4 regions of the Hydrogenophaga pseudoflava genome follow, and region 1 is predicted to be linked to each of the others. Evidence: predicted binding sites of a transcription regulator. Region 1 holds the regulator's gene; each other region holds the start of a gene.

Region 1 (2,198 bases):
CGGGCGGTGAGCGCCGTCGCGTGGAGATCGCCCGCGCGCTGGCCACCCGGCCGCGGTTCATCCTGCTGGACGAGCCCTTCGCCGGCATCGACCCGATCGCGGTGCTGGAGATCCAGCACATCATCAGTTTCCTCAAGTCGCGCGGCATCGGTGTGCTGATCACCGACCACAACGTGCGCGAAACCCTGGGCATCTGCGACCACGCCTACATCATCAGCGACGGTCATGTGCTGGCCAGCGGTACCACCGCCGAGATCATTGAAAACGCCGAGGTGCGCCGCGTCTACCTGGGCGAGAACTTCCGCATGTGACGGAATGAGCCGATGAAGCAAGGTCTGTCGCTGCGGGTGTCGCAGCACCTCGCGCTGACGCCGCAACTGCAGCAGTCGATCCGCCTGTTGCAGCTGTCCACGCTGGAGATGGCTCAGGAAGTCGAGCAGATGCTCGACGAGAACCCGTTCCTGGAACGGGGCGAGGAAGTGGCCGATCGCGAAGATTTCGGCGTGCAGACCGCGGACGCGCCGGTGGTGGCCGGCGAGCAACTGGAAGAAGCGGCGCAGCCGGTGGTCGAGCTGCGCAGCGCCGAGCCGGACACCCGCACCACCCAGGCCGACAGCGCGGACAACAGCAGCGACGACGTGGAGAGCCGGCTGGACGGCGCCGCGCCGGTCGAAGAAAGCTGGGAAGGCGACGGCACCGTCGAGATGGCGCCCGACGACAGCGAATGGGGCGGCGATGCACCCGCGCGCAACAGCGGTTCCGGCGGGGACGACGACGACACCGCCACGGCCGCCGACCTGGCCCGTGTGCCGGTTAGCCTTCAGGACCAGCTGCACGAGCAGGCGCGCTGCCTGCGCCTGTCGGACGAGGACAGCGCGGCGCTGTTTTTCCTGATCGAGTCGCTCAACGACGACGGGTATCTGGAGGACAGCCTGCACGAGCTGGCGCGCGCCTGCTGGCGCCTGACCGCGGGCCGGCCGGCCGACGAAGAGCCGCGCTTCGACGAAGTCGAGGCCATTGAGCAGCGCCTGGGCATGGCCCTGCAGTGGCTGCAGCAGATGGAGCCCACGGGCGTGGGCGCGCGCGACCTGGGCGAGTGCCTGCGGCTGCAGATCATGGAGCTGCGCAACACGCCCGCCGCCCGCGCGGCGCTGGCGATCTGCGAGCAGCCGCTGGAGCTGATGGCCAAGCGCGACATCAAGCGCCTGTGTGCGGCCACCGGGCACGACGACGAGACCGTGCGCGCCGCGCTGGCGCTGATCGCCCGCCTGGAGCCCAAGCCGGGCCGGCGCTTCGTCGACGTCGAGCGCAACGTCGTGGTGCCCGACGTGATCGTCACCCGCGCCGGTCGCGGTTTCAAGGTCTCGCTCAACGCCGAGGTGATGCCGCGCCTGCGCGTGCACGATGTCTATGCCAACGCCCTGCGGGGGCGGCGCGAGGCCGGCGGCGAAGCGGGCCACGCGGCCATGCAGCAGCGGCTGCAGGAAGCGCGCTGGTTCATCAAGAACATCCAGCAGCGCTTCGACACCATCCTGCGCGTGTCCTCGGCCATCGTGGAGCGCCAGCGCAACTTCTTCATGCACGGCGAACTGGCCAAGCGCCCGCTGGTGCTGCGCGAGATCGCCGACGAGCTGGGCTTGCACGAGTCCACCATCAGCCGCGTGACCACGGCCAAGTACATGGCCACGCCGTTCGGCACCTACGAGCTCAAGTACTTTTTCGGCTCCAGCCTGGGAACGGAGACCGGCGGCAATGCGTCGAGCACGGCGGTGCGCGCCCTGCTCAAGCAGTTCATCGCGTCCGAAGAGCCGACCAAGCCGCTGTCCGACAACCAGCTCTCGGACCTGCTCAAGGAGCAGGGCATCGAGTGCGCGCGCCGCACGGTCGCGAAATACCGCGAGGCGCTGCGCATCGCGCCGGCGAACCTGAGAAAAGCGCTTTGAACCAATTGAATCTTTTCCTCCCCTGCGCCGCCGGCGTGGAGGACTACCTCGCCGCCGAAGTCACGCGCATCACGGGCGAGACCGCGGTGCAGAAGTCGCGCGCCGGTGTGGCGCTGCAGGCGTCCTGGCGCGACGCGCTCAAGCTCAACCTGCACTGCCGGCTCGCGCAGCGCGTGCTGGTGCAACTCTGGCACGGCGGCTACCGCAGCGAGAACGACCTGTACGCGGCCGCCAGTGAGGTCGCCTGGGAAATCT
Region 2 (2,198 bases), 1.4 Mb from region 1:
ATTCGCCGGGGGTCATGGCGCGGCGCTCACAGTTGGGCAAACAGGTACAGGCCGGCGCCGCCGAGCGCAGCGCCCAGGCCGCCCAGGGCCGCGCCCCGGCGCTCGCTGAACAGGCGCCGGATGGCCAGGCCCACACCCACGCCGCCGATGTGCAGGGCGGCGGTGGTCAGCAGGAAGCCGGCGGCGTAGCCGGCGAAGCCGGTGACGGGGGTTTCCGAGCCGTGGGCGAGGCCGTGCAGCACGGACGCCATGGCGATCAGCCCCAGGCCCAGGGCCGGCGGCAGGGGCCGGGTGGCGATGGCCAGCATCAGCCCGAACAGCACCACCGACATCGCGACGCCCTGTTCCAGATAGGGCAGGGTCAGACCCATGGTGCCGGCCAAGGCGCTGAGCACCAGCGCGAGTAGGAAGGTCGCGGGGCCTTGCCAGGCCTTGCCCGCCGGCAGGGCCGAGACCGACCACACGCCCACGGCCACCATGGCCAGCAGGTGGTCCAGGCCGAAGGGGTGGACCAGGCCTTCCATCAGGCTGCTGGTGCCGTGGCCGGTGTGGGCTTGGGCGGCGAGGGCGGTGGTGGCCAGTGCGGCGGAGAAAAGGGTCTTGACGATTCGTTTCATGGGAACCTCTGCAAGTGCGTTGGAGCGAAATGTCTGATTCAAGGGCGCCGCGGAACCGGCTTTGCCGGGCCGCCAGCACCGCCCCTGGGGGGTGACGCGCGCAGCGCGGCGCGGGGGGTCAACTGATCGGAGTATGGACGGTGACCAGCTTGGTGCCGTCCGGGAAGGTGGCTTCGACCTGGATGTCGGGAATCATCTCGGGCACGCCCTCCATCACGTCGTCGCGGGTGAGCACCGTGCGGCCTTCGCTCATGAGCTGGGCGACGGTCTTGCCGTCGCGGGCGCCTTCCATCACGGCGGCGCTGATCAGGGCCACGGCTTCGGGGTAGTTGAGCCTGAGGCCCCGCGCCTTGCGCCGTTCGGCCAGCAGGGCGGCGGTGAAGATCAGCAGCTTGTCTTTTTCTCTCGGTGTCAGTTCCATGGGCGGTCCTTGTTCTTTGGGGTCTGACAGCAAATCCCGTGCCCTCCCGGGGCCGGCACGAAAGCTGCACAAACCACCGCGTGAACCCAAGGCCTGATCCAGCTCCACCCCAGCGCATCATCAAGGTGCGCCGCGACTACAACAGCTGGGTCGGCCGCGAGACCATGGAGGACTATGCGCTGCGTTTCACACCGCAGCGTTTTCGCCAGTGGAGCGAGTGGCGGGTGGCGAACACGGCGTTCGGCGCGGCCTCGTTCCTGATCCTCGAAGCGGTGGGCGCCACGCTGCTGGTGCAGGTCGGCTTCGTCAACGCCTTCTGGGCCATCCTCGCCACCGGCCTCATCATCTTCCTGGCCGGCCTGCCGATCAGCGTATACGCCGCGCGCTACGGCGTCGACATGGACCTGCTCACGCGCGGCGCGGGCTTCGGCTACATCGGCTCCACCATCACCTCGCTGATCTACGCCAGTTTCACCTTCATCTTCTTCGCGCTTGAAGCCGCCGTCATGGCCTACGCGCTGGACCTGGCGCTGGACATCCCTCCGGCCTGGGGCTACCTGATCTGCGCCCTGGTGGTGATTCCGCTGGTCACCTACGGCGTGTCCATCATCAGCCGCTTCCAGGTCTGGACCCAGCCGCTGTGGCTGGTGATGATGGTCGTGCCCTTTGTGGCGGTCTGGGCGCTCGATCCGGGTGCGTTTTCCAATGTGGTGCATTACGGTGGCGAAAGTGGTGCGGGCACCGCGTTTGACTGGCACCTGTTTGGTGCGGCGCTGACCGTTGGCATCGCGCTCATCACGCAGATGGGCGAGCAGGCCGACTACCTGCGCTTCATGCCTGCGCCGCAGCCGGGCCGGGCAGGGCGATGGTGGGCCGGCGTGCTGGCCGGCGGCCCGGGCTGGGTGGTGCTGGGCGTGCTCAAGATGCTGGGCGGCGCGCTGCTGGCCTACCTGGCCATCAGTCACATGGTGCCCACCGAGCGCGCGGTCGACCCCAACCAGATGTACCTGGCGGCCTACGAATACGTGTTCCCCAACTACGGCTGGGCGGTGGCGGCGACGGCGCTGTTCGTCGTGGTCTCGCAGCTCAAGATCAACGTCACCAACGCCTACGCCGGCTCGCTGGCCTGGAGCAACTTCTTCTCGCGCCTGACGCACAGC
Region 3 (2,198 bases), 880 kb from region 1:
AGCGCGCCGATGACCTGACCGTAGGGGTCGAAGATCGGCGAGCACGAGCAGGTCAGGAACTTGTTGGCATTCAGGAAATGCTGGTTGCCATGGACGGTGAGCGCTTCCTCTTCGGTCAGCGCGGTGCCGATGGCGTTGGTGCCCTTGGTCTGTTCGGACCAGTCCATGCCGGGCATCAGGGCCACGCGCGAGGCCTTCTCCAGAAAGTCGTTGTCGCCCAGCGAGTGCAGGACCATGCCCTTGGCCGAGGTCAGCAGCACCATGCTGTGGGTGTTGGCGATCTGGTCGTAGAGCGTTTCCATGACCGGTGCCGCGTGCTGGAACAGGAAGCGGTTTTCGTCCAGGGCGCTGGTCAGGTCGCCGCGCAGCGGGCTGGAAAAGTCGGGTTCCGTCTGTTCGGTGATGCCGAAGGCGCGCGAACGCTGGTGCGACTGGTCGATCGGATCATGACCGGCCTCGTGGGGGGCGGAAGGCATGTTGACACGCTCTCGGCCGGGTGGCGTGTACATGGCGGCATTCATGTTGTCTCCAGGGTCCGGGGGAAGGCCTCCCCAGTAATCCATCGACCAGTTCGGCTCGATGGGGCCGAACTGAAGGGGATCGTGGTCGTTGCTGTCCTGACTCATGTGATTTTCTTCATATCTGTGCCACGAATCAACAGTGGGAAATCCCTGAATGAAACAAGCTGTGGCGGGTGCCTCCTTCCGGTACAAAGCAAATCCCCGGCCAGCCCACAGTGGCCCGTTGTGCCTGTTCGGAATGGGACAGTGGTGGGGCGCGGAACAACAGGGTGGTTCAATTTGGAACACATGGTCGTCGCAATCGGGCCGGGATGCGGGTGGTGCAGGGGCGCTTCGTTTTGTGGCCCGCTTATTGCTGACCGGGTGTCGAAGCCTTTTTTTCTGAACCTGGAGACAAGCCCATGAACGTCCGTTTTTCCCTCGCATCCCGACGCGCCGTCGCCCTGCTGGTGGCCGGCCTGACCGCCACCGCGGTGTACGCCCACGGGGACGTGGTCCCGCAGGCCGTGGACACCAGCACCCTGCCGCAGCTGGGCGCCAAGTGGCTCGATGCCAACCCCTACAACGAGCAGAGCCCGGCCCGCAAGGAAGCGCTGCGCATCGGCACCTCGGCCTACAACCAGAACTGCGCCCGCTGCCATGGCCTGGAAGCCATCTCCGGCGGCATCTCGCCCGACCTGCGCAAGATGGACAGCGACTGCTCCGGCCTGGCCGACGCGGCCAAGAAGGCCTCCTGCATGAAGGAGATGGACGACTACTTCATCTCCACCGTCCGCCGCGGCCGCGTGCGCGACGGGCGCGTCTACATGCCGCCGTTCGAAGGCACGCTCACGCAGGAAGCGATCTGGACCATCCGCACCTACATCGAGACCCGCCGCGAACCCTGAGCCCGCGCCACCGGACGGGCCGTCAGCTACAACATCACAGAGAGACAAGACCCATGACCGACTCCACCCTGAAGACTTCCAGAGGCCTGCGCCGCCGCGAAGCGCTGGCGCTGCTGCCGGCCGCGCTGGCCATGCCCTGGCCGGTGCTGGCGCAGACCGACCTGAGCGACCTGGCGCGCATCCGTGCGAACGGGGCGCTCAAGGTCGCGGTGTACAAGGACAACGCGCCGTTCTCCAGCGGCCCGGCCACGGACATGACGGGCCTGGACGTGTCGCTGGCCGAGGCGCTGGCCCGGCAGATGAACCTCAAGCTCTCGCTGCTGCCGTTCGATGCGGGCGAGAACATGAACGACGACCTGCGCAACATGGTCTGGCGTGGCCACTACCTGGGCTACGGTCCGGCCGACGTGATGCTGCAGGTGCCGGCCGACCGCTTCCTGGCCAATGGGAACCCCCAGGTCACGATCTTGGCGCCCTACATGCGCCAGTCCAATGTGCTGCTGCACGACAGCCGGCGCCTGGCCGCAGCCGCCACGCCCGAAGACCTCAAGGGACTGCCGCTGGCGGCCGAGCGGGGCGCTGGCGCGGCCAGCGTGCTCATGGGCTATGGCGGTGGTCTGCTGCGCAACCAGGTCTCGATCTACCCGTCGGGCGTCGAAGCCGCGCAGGCGGTGATCGACGGCAAGGCCGCGGCGGCGTTCGTGCTGCGGGCGCAGGCCGAAGCCGCGCTGTTTCAGCGCAAGGCGTCGGTGGAGCAGTTCCCGCTGTCCAAGCTCAACCTCAACAACGG
Region 4 (2,198 bases), 1.8 Mb from region 1:
GCACCAGTTCGAGGATCGAGCGTTCCACCTGCGGGCCGTAGGCCTGCACCGGGTGCCCCAGGTTCACCGGCGGCGCGGGGGCGGCCTGGCCTTCGTCGAAGAAGTCGCCGTGCTCGGGCAGGTCCTCGCCCAGCGACTCGGCGCGCTGCCACTTCTGGAAGTCGGCCAGGTCGCGGGTGGCGGCCGCCAGGCGCTGGTGGCACAGGGCCTCCAGCTCGGCGGCCAGCGCGTCCTCCACCGTCTTCATGGTGTCCATGCGGGCGGTGCAGGCGTCGAACCAGATCTGGCTCAGGCCGGTGTCCAGCGGGCCGCCGGGCAGCGAGGTGGCCAGGATGCGGCGCAGCCGCTCCAGCGAGGCCTGCGTGTCGTGCCGCTGCACGGCGGCCCAGGCCTCGCGCAGCGGCTCGCTGGCGAAGTCGGCGAACACCTGCAGGCAGCGTTCCTGCGAGTCGATCAGGTGCAGCAGGCGCTGCTGGCCGTCGGCCTGCGCGCAGCCCGCCGCAAACAGGGCCGAGCCGGTGGCGCGCTCCTGGCCGGCGAATTCCTTGCCCTGGATGAAGTTGAACAGGGCCACCAGGCGGCGTGAGATGTCGGGGTCCGAGGCGCTGTCGGCGGCCTCGAACACCACCGCCAGCAGGCCGTTGATCAGGCGGATGTAGCCGGCGGTGGCGCGTGCGGCGCTCCAGACCTGTGTCTGCACACGCAGGCGCAGCAGGGGCAGGGCGTCCAGGCCTTGCAGCACATAGGCGATGCGGCTGAACAGGCGGGCGCCGTTGCCGGCGCGCGGGGTCTCGGTGTCCAGGGTGTCGAAGGCGGCGCGCACCTCGGCCTGCAGCTCGTCGCAGCACGCCACCTGGGCCAGGCGCTCATCGGCCCAGTGCTGGCCTTGCGAGGCGAGGTACAGGTTGGACAGGCCGCGCTCGCGCTGCAGCGCATGGATGAAGCGGCCGGTGGCGTTGACCAGGGCGCTGGTCAGCGCCAGCTGTTGCAGGCCGGCGATTTCACAGCGCTTGGCGGCAATGAGGAAACAGAAGGCCGATTTCATGCCCCGGGGTGGCAGCAACATTCGTGCCGCCGCGCGGCGTGCGAGGCGCACCGACTGGTGGGTGAAACGGCGCCGCCTGTCAGCCCGGCGGGCCGCAGCCGAATGACGGCGGGGGATTCGGGTCCAATTCCGGGTTCGTGCGTTTTCCGGAAGCAGAGGGTGCCCATGGTGTGGTTGAAGCGAGGTGTGGCGTGGGCGGTGTTGTCCGCGGGTCTTCTGACCGCCTGTGGTGGTGGCCAGACAGACCAGGAGGCCAGCGCCCGGCAGCAAGCGGCCGACGCCGGCGTGGTCGCCAGGGCTGCGTCTTCGACCGGCGGCGCAGACGCGGTGCCTGTCTCGCTCGGGGTGGCGAATGTGCGCAAGGCCGCTTCGGGCCGGGTGGCGGTGTTCCGCTTCTACAACACGGGCACGGGCGCGCACTTCTACACCACCAGCATCGAAGAGCGCGAGGCGGTGTACCGGACCGCGGCCCACATGAGCCCGGAGGGCGAGGCCTTCTACGCGGCCGGCGCCGCCGGAGCCGGGCTGAGCCCGGTGCACCGCTTCTACAACACGCAGACCGGTGTCCACTTCTACACCATCAGCGAGGCCGAGCGGGCCAATGTCGAGGCCAACCTCCCGCAGTTCACCTACGAGGGCATCGCCTACTACGCCAGCCAGACGCCAGCGGCCGGGTTCACGCCGCTCTACCGCTTCCTCGTGGTGCGCCAGGGCGTGCACTTCTACACCGCCAGCGAGGAAGAAAGCCTGCGCCTGCAGGCCACCATGACCGCGACGCACCGGTATGAAGGCGTGGGTTACCACGTGATGGCCTCGGCCTGCGCCAGCCCGCCTTGCGGCCCGATCGGCCCCAACCGGCCCCGGGTCTTCATCGCCCTGCATGGCAACAACGAACTGGCCGACAACGCCGCGCTGGACGCGCAATGGACCTACGTGCGCCAGAACGCCCATGGCATCTGGGGCAACAACGCCAACATCTCGGACGCCCAGAGCGCCAGCCTCATCCGCAAGATGACCACGCGGAACCTGATCACCGAATACCCGGTGCCCCCGGGCACGTCTGCGTGGCTGCCGCTTCTCGCGTTCAACAACCTCCAGGTGCTCTACCCGGACATGGACCAGAGCCTCAACCCGGAGGCCATTGCCTTCTACA

Evidence for each region. Region 1 encodes sigma-54, which starts transcription at its own class of promoters, with help from an activator protein. Its sites were predicted from a motif close to TGGCANGNAANCTGCTTT; they were not measured.
Region 2: a site for sigma-54 is predicted at 1,065-1,082, ahead of HPF_RS05110 (urease subunit gamma). Genes of this name have one in related genera too.
Region 3: a site for sigma-54 is predicted at 863-880, ahead of pedF (cytochrome c-550 PedF). Genes of this name have one in related genera too.
Region 4: a site for sigma-54 is predicted at 1,057-1,074, ahead of HPF_RS07315 (nitrate regulatory protein). Genes of this name have one in related genera too.

Annotation. Positions count from the first base shown of each region.
Region 1 is NZ_CP037867.1:4,531,955-4,534,152, reverse strand. Features, by position in the region: gene lptB (LPS export ABC transporter ATP-binding protein) at 1-311, shown strand, start outside; gene rpoN (RNA polymerase factor sigma-54) at 324-1,943, shown strand; gene HPF_RS21810 (THUMP domain-containing class I SAM-dependent RNA methyltransferase) at 1,940-2,198, shown strand, end outside.
Region 2 is NZ_CP037867.1:1,023,559-1,025,756, forward strand. Features, by position in the region: gene HPF_RS05100 (urease subunit beta) at 1-16, opposite strand, end outside; gene HPF_RS05105 (HupE/UreJ family protein) at 27-617, opposite strand; gene HPF_RS05110 (urease subunit gamma) at 736-1,038, opposite strand; gene HPF_RS05115 (hybrid sensor histidine kinase/response regulator) at 1,203-2,198, shown strand, end outside.
Region 3 is NZ_CP037867.1:3,655,831-3,658,028, reverse strand. Features, by position in the region: gene HPF_RS17575 (sigma-54-dependent Fis family transcriptional regulator) at 1-521, opposite strand, end outside; gene pedF (cytochrome c-550 PedF) at 923-1,408, shown strand; gene HPF_RS17565 (substrate-binding periplasmic protein) at 1,462-2,198, shown strand, end outside.
Region 4 is NZ_CP037867.1:1,487,694-1,489,891, forward strand. Features, by position in the region: gene HPF_RS07315 (nitrate regulatory protein) at 1-1,045, opposite strand, end outside; gene HPF_RS07320 (hypothetical protein) at 1,211-2,198, shown strand, end outside.